Regions from separate parts of the Pseudoalteromonas sp. S1727 genome, predicted to be linked through region 2. Evidence: predicted binding sites of a transcription regulator. Region 2 holds the regulator's gene; the other holds the start of a gene.
What was found. The regulator sigma-54, encoded in region 2, starts transcription at its own class of promoters, with help from an activator protein. The targets are predictions, from matches to a motif close to GTTGGCACGNNNNTNGNNT.

Region 1 (6,043 bases), on a different contig from region 2:
GGTGCAGAATCAGAACCTGATAGTAAGAAAAACCACACTGCTCCAGCAATCACTAAAACGGCCACAGCAATAATGATGATCAACTTCTTTTTCTTTTTGCTACCGTCTTCAATTTCTAAATTTGCTTCTTCAGCCATGCCAATTTCCTTTATTCCTTGATAATAGTGATATTACGAGTGTCACTACCGACCATCAAGTTATTTATTTTTATAGTCTTATAATAGCAGGTGTTAGGCATAGTAATCTATTGATGATGAAGATTGTTGCCCAGTTGCTACAGTTGATTGCTGAGTGGCGCTATCCTGCTGTTCATTTTGTTGCTGATTTGCCAGTTGACCTTGGCCGTTGTGTTGTCCATCGTCCCCCTGCTGCGCTTGACCATGACCTTGCTGAATATTACTCTCCCCAAGCTCAATCCCTTGTTGTGCTAGTAACTCACGCAATCGTGGTAATGATTGCTCAAGTGCTTCTTTGGCTTGTTGATTTTGCACAACAAAATTAATATGAGCTTGCTCAGCATCACTACGGATACGAATTTGCATACTGCCCATTTCTGGTGGATCTAGGCGTATTTCAGCTTCTTTATTATTAATACTCAATAACGCACTTACACGCTCTTGTAATAACTTAGCGGCATCACTTTTCACAATATTCAACGCTTGTAATACCGTGGGATCTAAATTCACTTGTTTAGTAGCTGAAGTAGGGCTTGTTTGTTGTGCATGCATTACTTGCATATCAGCCAGTGCTTGCTGATAACTTTGCTCACTCCCGTCATATGCTGCCGTTGCTGTAAGTGCCGTTGTTAGTCCCGTAATCTGGCCAAATAACTGATTAACACGGGTAATTGAGCTTTCTCGTAATTGGTTTTGCTCTAACTTTAGATGCTCAGCGAGCGGATCTATTTTTGGCTCACTTTTTGATACTCCCTGCTTAACCAATTGCACTTCACTGCCAACGTTGGTTTGTCCTATTTGCTGTTTATTATCAAACTGAACACCTGAAAAAGTACTGGCCTTAGTCGCTGTCGCTTGTGAGCTTTGCGTAGTCATCAGTTTATCACTACTTGTCGGCACCACTGTTGAGTTTGTATCAGCCAACGTATCGCCACTTATCACTGACTGCACACTCTGACTCTGGGCTTGATTGGGCTTTGCTACTGTATTCATTTGCGCAAGTTCATCTATCACAGTATTGATCTTGGCTAGTAGCGTTCCTTTAGGTTGCTCAGTTGCTACAAACTCCTGTAACTTTTGACTTAGCAATTGTTTTTGTTCGCTACTTAATAACGACAACTCTTTACCTAACTGAGTTAACTCAGTTATTTCTGTAGGCGCAGTTTGTGCCAAGGCAGCAGGTTGAGTTGCAGCTGTGCTATTTAAGGTGACAAATTCCGCCAGCGTTTGTTTTAAGCTCGCAACCTTCACTGCGCTTACGCCTTGCTCTTGAATAGTTGCCACTTGTATTTGCAATTGTTGACGTTGCGCTGGGGTTAAATTGCTTAATAATGGATCGGCATTTTTCTGCACTGTCGATTTTTCACTTAACAATAACTTGGTGGTTTGATCGAGCGCCGCGCTATTCGTTGCTGTCAACTGGTCTGTGCTCTGTTCGCTAGTAGACATCGCGCTACTAACATTGCTTAAGTGCTCTGTATTAACTGTTTGCTGCGACTTTGTATTAATTGTTTCAGCCGTCGTTAACGCGGTTTTAATTACTGTCGCATCGGCTGGTAATTCACCGTTATTTTGCTTAGTAGCAGTGCTTTGAATTGCAACTTTCGACTCATAACTTGCCTGTGTTTTTTCACCATCAGTGTCAGCCTCTGCTACTGATGCAGAACTAGCTGGCAGAACAGATTGCAAAGTCTGCGCTTGCTGAGCCATTGGCGTATCTTTTATGGCATGCGGCATATCTTTGGTAGTCAGTGACATCTCTTTTGATGGCAGCGGCATATCTTTTGTTGCCTGTACCGCGTCTTTTAAACTCTCTTTAGAGGTTAGCGGCATGTCTTTTGTGGTCAGCGGTATATCTTTCACTAGTTGCACATCATCACCAGCGGCATTACCATTGAATTGTAATTGTTTATCAATTGCTTCAGCAATAACACTTTTTTCAGTTTGTAGCGTGGGCTTTAGTTGCTTATCAACAGACTCATCTGCGTCAAAGGGCATATCAATAATTGGCGTGACTTTATCAATGGGGCGCGGTGTTTTGATATCAACAAGTTTATTTTCGTCAATTTCTTCTTGATAGCTACCGAATTGCGTTGTGCGTACAGAGTGAGTGGCTAAAGGGCTTTTTACGCTGGTATCCATATTATTGGCAGCTGTGATCTGTGCGAGCATAGCATCACCGGAATTTGTCGCGTCTTCTTCACTATCTATGTCTGTTGTAGGTTCAGCTTTGCTTTGTGCTACAACAGATTCATTTGACGCGGCTTCAATGTCACTTTTTGGCTCTTTCACAGGAGTTTCAACCGCATTGTGGGCAGTTTGTAATTGGCTAAGAAAATCACCATTTTGGTTGCTTGCACTTTCTGTTGCTGCACTGCCTTTGCTGCCGTCTTTTTTGCTTAACTGAACTTCCTTATCAGCTGAGATAAACACTGAAAGATCACTAATAGCCATAATTCACCTAGATTAAAAGTGGCAATTTGCCGCCGCAGTTTGCCAGAATAAATGCTTCAACTATTAAATAAGCAAGTAATATGCCTAAGCTGACTATTGTTAATAAATTACCGAATAAACTATAAAGCGCGCTGCCTTTGATAAAATTGATTTGCAGAGAATTCATCCAGCATTTTCTGTTCATTTTTCTGCGCTATCGCATTTGCTTTTAACTGTTGTTTTTCTATTAATTTTGCCACCGCTTTGGTTTTTATTTGCTGTTTCAGCCATAAGTTTTGTCGTTGCGAGACCACTTGTTTAGCGGTACTAACCGTATTTGCTTGCTGACGAATTGCCTCTTCAATTTTACCAATAAAAGCGTGATATTGACTAAACCCAGCACTGCTTAATCCAGACTGCCCCTTCAAATGTAATTGCTGAGTATACTCTAGCCGAAAGTTATTTAACCCCTGCAACTTTTGTTGATTAACTTGCAGATTTTGCTGCGCTTGCAAAAAGTTCATACGTAATGACTCTTCTTTGTCGCTTTCTATTTTTAGCAATAAATTAAGCTTATTATTCGCCATTATGCTTGTCCTAATAATTGCGCAAGCCCTTGCAAGCCATCGTCATAACTGATCACATCTTTCATGCCTTGTTGTAAAAAGGCATTCACCCTCGGCATCATATTTATTGCCTGATCGAGCATCTGATCAGTGCCCTTTTGGTAAGCCCCTAAAGTGATCATATCTTTATTTTGCTGAAACATTGAATACACTTGTTTTAACACTCGTGCTTGCTGCATATGAGGCTCAGATACTACTTGTGGCATGACCCGTGAAATAGACTTTTCAATATCAATAGCAGGGTAATGACCACTGTCTGCAAGCTCACGCGATAACACAATATGACCGTCTAAAATTGCTCGCGCTGCGTCAGCGATGGGATCTTGCATATCATCCCCTTCACTGAGCACAGTAAAAAATGCCGTAATAGAACCTTGCCCTTCACCACCATTACCAGCTCGCTCCACCAGCGCAGGTAATTTAGCAAATACTGAGGGCGGGTAGCCTTTTGTTGCCGGTGGTTCGCCCACGGCTAACGCTATTTCACGTTGTGCCATGGCATAACGGGTTACTGAATCTAATAATAATAGGACGTTTAAGCCTTGATCTCGGAAATATTCTGCGATGGTCACTGCGCTTTCACAACCTTTTAAACGCATTAAAGGAGAGGCATCCGCAGGAGCGGCCACGACTACAGAACGTTTACGCCCTTCTACGCCAAGTATTTCTTCAATAAACTCTTTAACCTCTCGGCCCCGCTCACCAACAAGACCAACCACGATAACATCGGCTTCTGAGCCTCGGGTCATCATGCCTAATAATACTGACTTACCTACACCGGAACCTGCAAATAACCCCATCCGTTGACCTTGGCCTACGGTGATCACAGAGTTGATTGCGCGAACGCCAACATCCATAGGTTGGCTGATTGGCCGTCGAGATAATGGGTTAATGCTATTTTGTGCAAACTTTAAGTGGTGATCGGCCTTTATAGCTCCCAATCCATCGAGAGGACGACCAAGCCCATCAACAACGCGGCCCAATAAGCTCATGCCAACAGGCAGTCCAGTGTCATTAACTTGTGGGATCACCCGCGCACCTGGTAGCACACCAGAAATATGATCGTTAGGCATTAAATACAATGTTTGATCGTTAAAACCAACAATTTCAGCATCAACAAAACCATGCATAGTTTCAATTTTACATTGACTGCCGACTGGCGCACGCAGGCCTTTAGCTTCTAAGGTTAACCCTACCACGCGAGTTAAAATTCCCGCAACAGCAGGGACAGGCCGATGAATATGTTGTTGATACTGTTGTAAGCGTTCACTTAATGGACGAGGTTGAGAGCTCATTACTTACCAAAAATAGCGTTAGATACCACTACTATGCAAAAAGCTATCCAATGTTTCTTTGACGCGGGTTTTGATCGTCATATCAATCGATGACTGTGGTGTTTTAACTTGGCAGCCACCACGCTCTAAGGTAGGCTCGGGCACCAATTGCCAGTGATTATCTGCTAAAGCAGTTTCACCATAACTGTTTTTTACCAATTCAATATCATCAGGATGTAAATGAATACGCACACTTTGCTGTTCATTAGCTAAGACATCTATACACTGCTTTAGGCTCTGTAAAACGATCTCTGGTGAGGTTTTTATTTCTTGATAAACAAGTGCTTCCGTTAGCATTACGGTCAATTGAACCAATTGCTTTTCAGCATCTTCATCTACTTTTGCCAATGGTGCAGATAAACTATCTAACAGGCTTTTTAAACCGGTTAGTTGTTCTTCTATAAGTGGTTTTACATCTTCTTGACCTTGCGCTTTACCAAGCTCAACGCCTTCTTTATAGCCAGCTTCTTTGCCTTCACCGACACCTTTTTCGAAGCCATCAATGTACCCTTGTTCATGGCCTTGCTTTAAACCTTCTTCATAAGCATCTTGGCGAATGCGTTCCAATTCCGCCATCGTCAATGCCGGTAACTCGGGCTCTTCCGGTTCTTGCTGCTGTTCATCTTCTTGAACTTCTTTGCGATAAAGATCAGCCAAAGGCGTGCCAAATGCAGTAGAGCGCCCTGCTAGTTTGCGGGTATCTTGAGTCACATCAGGTATTGGCCAGTTTTCTAATAACTCATCGACCGCTTCACTAGCATGTAAGGGGCGGCCTTGGAATTGAGTAGGTTTTGTCATGGTTTACAAGAACTCCTCGCCACCACCACCGCCAAGCATAATTTCACCCGAATCCGCTAAACGACGCGCAGTCGATAAAATTTCTTTTTGTGCAGCTTCGACTTCGCTGATCCGCACCGGTGCCATCGCCTCTAAATCGTCAGCAAGCATATCTGCAGCACGTTTTGACATGTTGCCTAATATCTTCTCTTTGAGTGCATCATCGGTGCCTTTAATGGCTTTCATCAGTACATCTTGCTGGACTTCACGTAAAATAGCTTGAATACCACGATCATCAACATCCATCAGATTTTCAAATACAAACATTAAGTCTTGGATTTGTTGCGACATTTCTTCATCATGCTCGCGGATTGAATCCATTAACTGACCTTCAATATTAGTATCGAGGTAGTTCATAATATCTGCCGCTGCTTTTAAGCCGCCCATTTTCGCTGCCTGTGCACCTGCTTGACCGGCAAATTGTTTTTCCATGATCTCATTCAACTCTTGCAGAGCTGCCGGTTGCACTTCTTCAAGGTTGGCGATACGCATGGTTAAATCTAAGCGGACTTTTTCAGGAAATTGCGCCAAAATTTCTGCCGATTGCTCAGGCTCTAAATAGGATAAAACAATGGTCTGAATTTGTGGATGCTCATTGCGAATGATATTGGCAACTTGTTTTGAGTCCATCCACTTC
Region 2 (6,043 bases):
CATAGCTCGAAACTCGTTACCCGTAGCCCGTGACTTTTATTTTCGGTGGTGAGTATAAACCTGCGCGAGGTAAACTCGCGGCTACGGATTTGCACCGATGTTTGGGTTTATTGTAGGCGCGGCTTTATGCCGCGCTTAAAAGGTTCTAGGGAAGCGGCTAGATACTAGGGCCTAAAACCTAGCTTCTAGAACCTCTATTCCTATCTAGACTAACAACCAAGTTGCGGTGCCGAGAAAGGCAAAAATGCCTACAATATCAGTTACAGTAGTCAACACTACACTACCAGCTAGTGCAGGGTCTATTTTCATTTTCTTTAACAGTAGTGGGATACTTGCGCCGGCGACGCCTGCTGCGACTAAATTCATAAACATGGCAAAGGCGAGTACGCCGCCGAGTTTAAAGTCCCACTGCCATAGTGCGACTACACCTGCTATTAAAATTGACCATACCATGCCGTTTATAGCGCCGATCGCGAGCTCTTTCATTAGTAAAAAGCGTTGGTTAGTTTGGTTAATATGACCTACAGCGATACCACGGATCACTAGAGTAAGTGTTTGGCTACCAGCTACGCCACCCATTGAGGGCACAATCCCGTTGAGTACAGCTAGGATCGGTAGAATCGCTAAGGTGTTTTCAAAGAAGCTTGCTACAATTGCAGCGAGCAACGCGGTTAATAAGTTAACGCCAAGCCATACTGAGCGCTTTTTCGAACTTTTTAATACTGGGGCGAAGGTATCTTCTTCGTCGTCAAGACCAGCTAAGCTCAATAAGCTGTGCTCTGCATCTTCACGGATAACGTCAACGATATCATCGATGGTGATCCGGCCCAGCAGGTGGTCGTTATCATCAACAACAGGTGCAGATATCCAGTTATGGCGTTCGAACAATTGGGCTACTTCACTTTCATCCATGGAAATAGGGATTGATTCACAATCTTCGTCCATTAATTCGCGAATAACTTTATCCGGCGAGTTGGTGAGTAGCGTGGTGAGCGACATTGCGCCTAAAAAGCAGTTGTGTTTATCAACCACATAAAGATCATCGGTGCCTTCAGGCAGTTCGCCACGTAAGCGTAAGTAGCGCAGTACCACGTCAATAGTGACATCGGGACGAATAGTGACCGTATCGGTATTCATCAATGCGCCAGCTGAGCGCTCTTGATAGGAAAGCGCTTGAGTTGCCCGCTCACGGTCTTGGCTATCCATGGCGCTGACAACGTCTTGGTAGACTGTGTCAGGTAAGCTACGTAATACTTCCCCTAAGTCATCGTGACTCATGTCTTCGGTCGCCGCAGCAATATGCTCTGGCGCCATTTGGGCAATGATCCCTAGGCGAACATCTTCAGAAAGCTCTTCGAGTACATCACCTTGTACATCTGGATCTACCAGTTGCCAGAGCAAGGTACGAATTTTATGCGGCGATGATTCTAGTAGTAAAGCTGTGTCACAGGGAGCTGTTTTTGCCAACATACGCCTTACTTGAACAAATTGACCACTGTTAAGTGACTTGGTCACTTGCTTTAGTTGTTGTAGTGGGTAATCTTGTTCAAAAGCTTCTGGCATTGGCGTCCTTAAATAATAAATACACTTAATTGGTGGGGTGAAACTTTGATAATTACACTGGTTGCGTTGACCAGTAGCTTATTAAGTTTAACGTAATTTTATTGTGCTGACTATGGACTATTCTTGCTCGTTAAAGCGGTGCGCAATCAGCTCTCCAATAGCAGCAAGTGCGAGTTCGGCATCGGGCCCTTCACACACAACTTTAACTTCTTTACCTTGGCTGCTTTCTAATAACATTAGGCCTAGAACACTGTCGCCAGCGGCTTGTTTGTCATCTTGGTGAAGTGTGATACTGGCATCAAACTGCACGGCTAACTGTGCTAATACACTGGCTGCGCGGGCATGTAATCCAAGTTTGTTTTTTATTAAAAATGTATCTTCTAAGCGCATCCACATTCCTTACTGTAACAGTGGTTGTTATTCTTGCTCGCGATGGCGAATTTTTACATTGCTGTGGCTCATTGAAAAGCTTTCGCCAATGGTTTGCGCTAAATAAACCGAACGATGTTGGCCACCTGTGCAGCCGATTGCAATGGTTAAATAACTGCGGTTATTACGTTCTAAGTGCGGTAACCAGGTTTGTACAAAGGTTTGGATCTGCCAAGTGAATTTTTGCACAATACTGTGGCTGGCTAAGTAATCTTTAACTGGTTGATCAAGACCTGTCAGTGGCTTTAGCTCAGGCTCCCAATGGGGGTTAGGTAAAAAGCGCGCGTCAAATACATAATCCGCTTCTTTTGGAATACCATGTTTAAAGCCAAACGATTCAAAGGTGATAATTAGCTTTTTATCTTTTTTACCTAAAATCTTTTCGCGAATCGTCTCGGCAAGTTGATGAACACTTAGATCAGTGGTATCTAACATAAAGTCAGCACGTGTTGTTAACACATCAAGTAATACTTTTTCTTGTTTGATGGCTAAATCAAGCGGCAATGAATCTAAAGAAAGTGGATGCAAACGGCGCGTTTCAGAAAAACGTTTGATCAGTGTTTGATCATCACAATCTAAATAAAATAATGTTGGATTGGCAAAGCCGGGTAAGTACTCAAGAATGTCGTTAAATTCTTCTTGTTCTTTGGGTAAGTTACGAACATCAATACTAACAGCAATTTTGTCGTAATTATCAGAGACACTACGAACTAATGAAGGCAGTAAGTTTACAGGGATATTATCGACACAATAATAACCAAGATCTTCAACTACACGCAGGGCAACCGATTTACCTGAGCCAGAGCGCCCACTGATGATGATTAACTCCATGTAAACTCTCCTTCACTTAATAGCAATTTTATTAAAAACATGATCACTCTAGCTGGTTAAATAACTCATTAACGTTATTAAAAATTATGTGTACAGAATAACTACCTGTCATAATTTTTCCTTGTTATTGAACTACTTTGTACCGCCATAATAGATCACTAACGCAAGAGGTATGACTTACGATTGCTCAACAATAACGTGATATAAATCTTGATCTGTTTTCGCGCTACGTAGTTGTTTACAAAAATCTTTGTCGTTAAGTTTATCAGCAATTGTGGCTAACGTCTTTAAATGAAGTTGACTATCACCCTCTGGTACGATGAGAGCGACAAACAGATCCACAGGGCGATTATCAATTGCGTCAAAATTAATAGGCGTTTCGCTCACTAAAATGATTGCTAGTGGATTTTCAATACCACTCATTCGACCATGAGGAATGGCAATGCCACGACCAATACCAGTACTACCTAGTTTTTCTCTAGCGAGTAATGCATCGAGGATTTCTTGTTGTGATAGCTGAGGAAGTTGTTCATGAGCCAATTGGCTGATAAATTCAATGATCCGTTTTTTGCTATTAAAAAGGACCGCAGTTTTACTGCAGTCCTGGCAAATAAGTGAGCTTAATTTCATAGTGTTAGTGTCGAGCGTGCTTCTCTTTGTGTTTGATTACTTGACGGTCGAGCTTGTCGATTAGTCCGTCAATGGCTGCATACATGTCTTGATGTTCAGTTGAAGCAAATAACTCAGCACCACTGACATGGATGGTGGCTTCTGCTTTTTGGCTTAGCTTTTCTACGTCAAGAATAACATGGACATTGTTGATGTGATCAAAATGCCTCTCAAGCTTCGCAAACTTATTGTTTACATAGTCTCTTAATGAATCAGTAATTTCTACGTGACGACCAGTTAAATTTAGTTGCATAAGCATTTTCCTTTTTTGATTTTACGCCTTAAATCAAACTCTTTCTTTGATTTGACGGTGGAATAGCCAGTGACTCGCGGTATTTTGCAATAGTCCGTCTAGCTACTTTGATACCTTGCTCTGCCAATATATCTGCAATTTTACTATCACTCAATGGTTTCGCTGAGTTTTCTGCGCTAATCAGTTTTTTGATTAGTGCGCGAATAGCTGTCGATGAGCATTCGCCGCCATTTTCAGTACTAACATGGCTTGAGAAAAAATACTTTAACTCAAAAATACCACGCGGGGTATGCATGTATTTTTGGGTAGTTACACGAGAAATTGTTGACTCATGCATCTCTACCATTTCAGCAACGTCATTGAGTACCATAGGTCGCATGGCTTCAGGGCCATGTTCAAAGAAACCTTGCTGCTGTTTTACGATGCAATTGGTTACTTTGAGCAATGTGTCATTGCGACTTTCTAGGCTTTTTATAAACCATTTAGCTTCTTGCAGATGCGAACGAATAAACTGACTATCAGTGCTCGACTTTACTGAGCGCGACATAGCTGCATATTGGCTGTTCACTCTGATTTTTGGCATGCTGTCTGGATTAAGTTCAACCACCCAGCGGCCTTTAATTTTTTTCACTGATACGTCAGGAATAACGTATTCTGACTCTTCTCGTACTATGGTATCCGCAGGCTTTGGATTTAGGCTGTGGATCAGAGTCATCACTTCTTTTAGTTCATCTTCCTTAAGCTTAGTCTTTTTCATCAAAGTGCGATAGTCGCGACTAGCTAATAAATCGATATGATCAGTTAAAATCATTTTTGTCTCATTAATCCAAGGGGTTGCCGGATCAAATTGATTTAGCTGAATACATAAACACTCTTGTAGACTGCGAGCCGCGATGCCTACAGGGTCAAATAATTGGATACGTTTTAAAACCGCTTGTACTTCGTCAAGTTCGATTTCTTCTTCGTTGTTGCCTTGATTTAAGCTCTCTACAATATCTTCACAGCTAAGCGTTAAAATACCTGAGTCATCAATGGCCTCAACAATTGCAATGGCTATTGCTTCATCTGTAGGGCTAAATGGAGTTAGCTGTAGCTGCCACATTAAATATTCATGCAAGGTTTCTGTTGAGGCGCCTTGATATATAGATTCGTCCTCTGGCATTGGGCCTGCTGAGCTATTTGGCGCAGCGCTCATGTACTCATCCCATGTGACATCCATCGCCATTTCATCACTGAGTGTTTCTTTGGTGAGTGCTTCGCTGCTTTCTTGTTCGTATTCGCTGGGCTTGTCATCTGCTGAGGCGCTAACGGTTAAGTCGTCGTTATCTTGCTTTTGCTCATTCTTGCCCGCCGTGTCGTCTGAATACTCATGCTCTTCTAGCTCTAGTAACGGATTGCTATCTAGCGCTTCTTGAATTTCTTGCTGCAGATCCAATGTGCTGAGCTGCAATAAGCGGATAGCTTGTTGCAGTTGCGGTGTCATTGTAAGTTGCTGGCCCATGCGCAGCTGGAGTGATTGCCTCATGTATCTCTAACAATCCTTTTATTGTTGTCATTGTTAAGTTTAGCAGATGCTTAGCCAAAGTGTGGCTTTATAGCCTAAATTGCTCACCTAGGTAAACATCGCGAACTGTTTGGTCGGCGAGTACATGCTCAGGTGTGCCTGATGCAATTAACTCCCCATGAGAAACTATGTAGGCTTTTTCACAAACATCAAGAGTTTCTCGTACATTATGGTCGGTGATAAGCACGCCAATACCACGGTTTTTAAGGTGTTCAATAATCTTCTTTATATCTAACACTGAAATTGGATCAACACCAGCAAAAGGCTCATCTAACAAGATAAATTTTGGGTCTGCGGCTAATGCACGGGCAATTTCAACACGACGACGTTCACCGCCAGATAGAGCCATACCTTGGCTGTCGCGAATATGTTGAATGCTAAATTCATCAAGTAAGCTGTCAAGAGCTTCTTCTCTTGCTTGTTTTTTAAGGTCTTTTCGGGTCTCTAAAATAGCCATCAAATTTTGATAAACAGTCAATTTACGAAAAATTGATGACTCTTGCGGTAAGTAACCAATCCCCAAGCGAGCGCGACTATGCATTGGCAGTAAGGTGATGTCGTTGTCATCAATACTGATCTTGCCTTTGTCGCTAGGCACTAAGCCTACAATCATATAAAAGGTTGTGGTTTTACCCGCACCATTTGGGCCCAGTAAGCCAACAATGCTGCCGGCGGTAACTTCTAAGCCTACACTTTTGACAACTTGGCGACCTTTGTAGCTTTTAGCTAAAAAT

Region 1: a site for sigma-54 is predicted at 2,700-2,718, ahead of CWB85_RS03175 (flagellar hook-length control protein FliK). Genes of this name have one in related genera too.

What each region holds. Positions count from the first base shown of each region.
Region 1 is NZ_PNDT01000010.1:99,022-105,064, forward strand. It holds gene fliL (flagellar basal body-associated protein FliL) at 1-137, opposite strand, end outside; gene CWB85_RS03175 (flagellar hook-length control protein FliK) at 231-2,630, opposite strand; gene fliJ (flagellar export protein FliJ) at 2,750-3,196, opposite strand; gene fliI (flagellar protein export ATPase FliI) at 3,196-4,530, opposite strand; gene fliH (flagellar assembly protein FliH) at 4,549-5,367, opposite strand; gene fliG (flagellar motor switch protein FliG) at 5,371-6,043, opposite strand, start outside.
Region 2 is NZ_PNDT01000110.1:12,932-18,974, reverse strand. It holds gene mgtE (magnesium transporter) at 205-1,563, opposite strand; gene CWB85_RS19225 (HPr family phosphocarrier protein) at 1,681-1,953, opposite strand; gene rapZ (RNase adapter RapZ) at 1,981-2,823, opposite strand; gene ptsN (PTS IIA-like nitrogen regulatory protein PtsN) at 3,001-3,453, opposite strand; gene hpf (ribosome hibernation promoting factor) at 3,458-3,745, opposite strand; gene CWB85_RS19205 (RNA polymerase factor sigma-54) at 3,774-5,270, opposite strand; gene lptB (LPS export ABC transporter ATP-binding protein) at 5,338-6,043, opposite strand, start outside.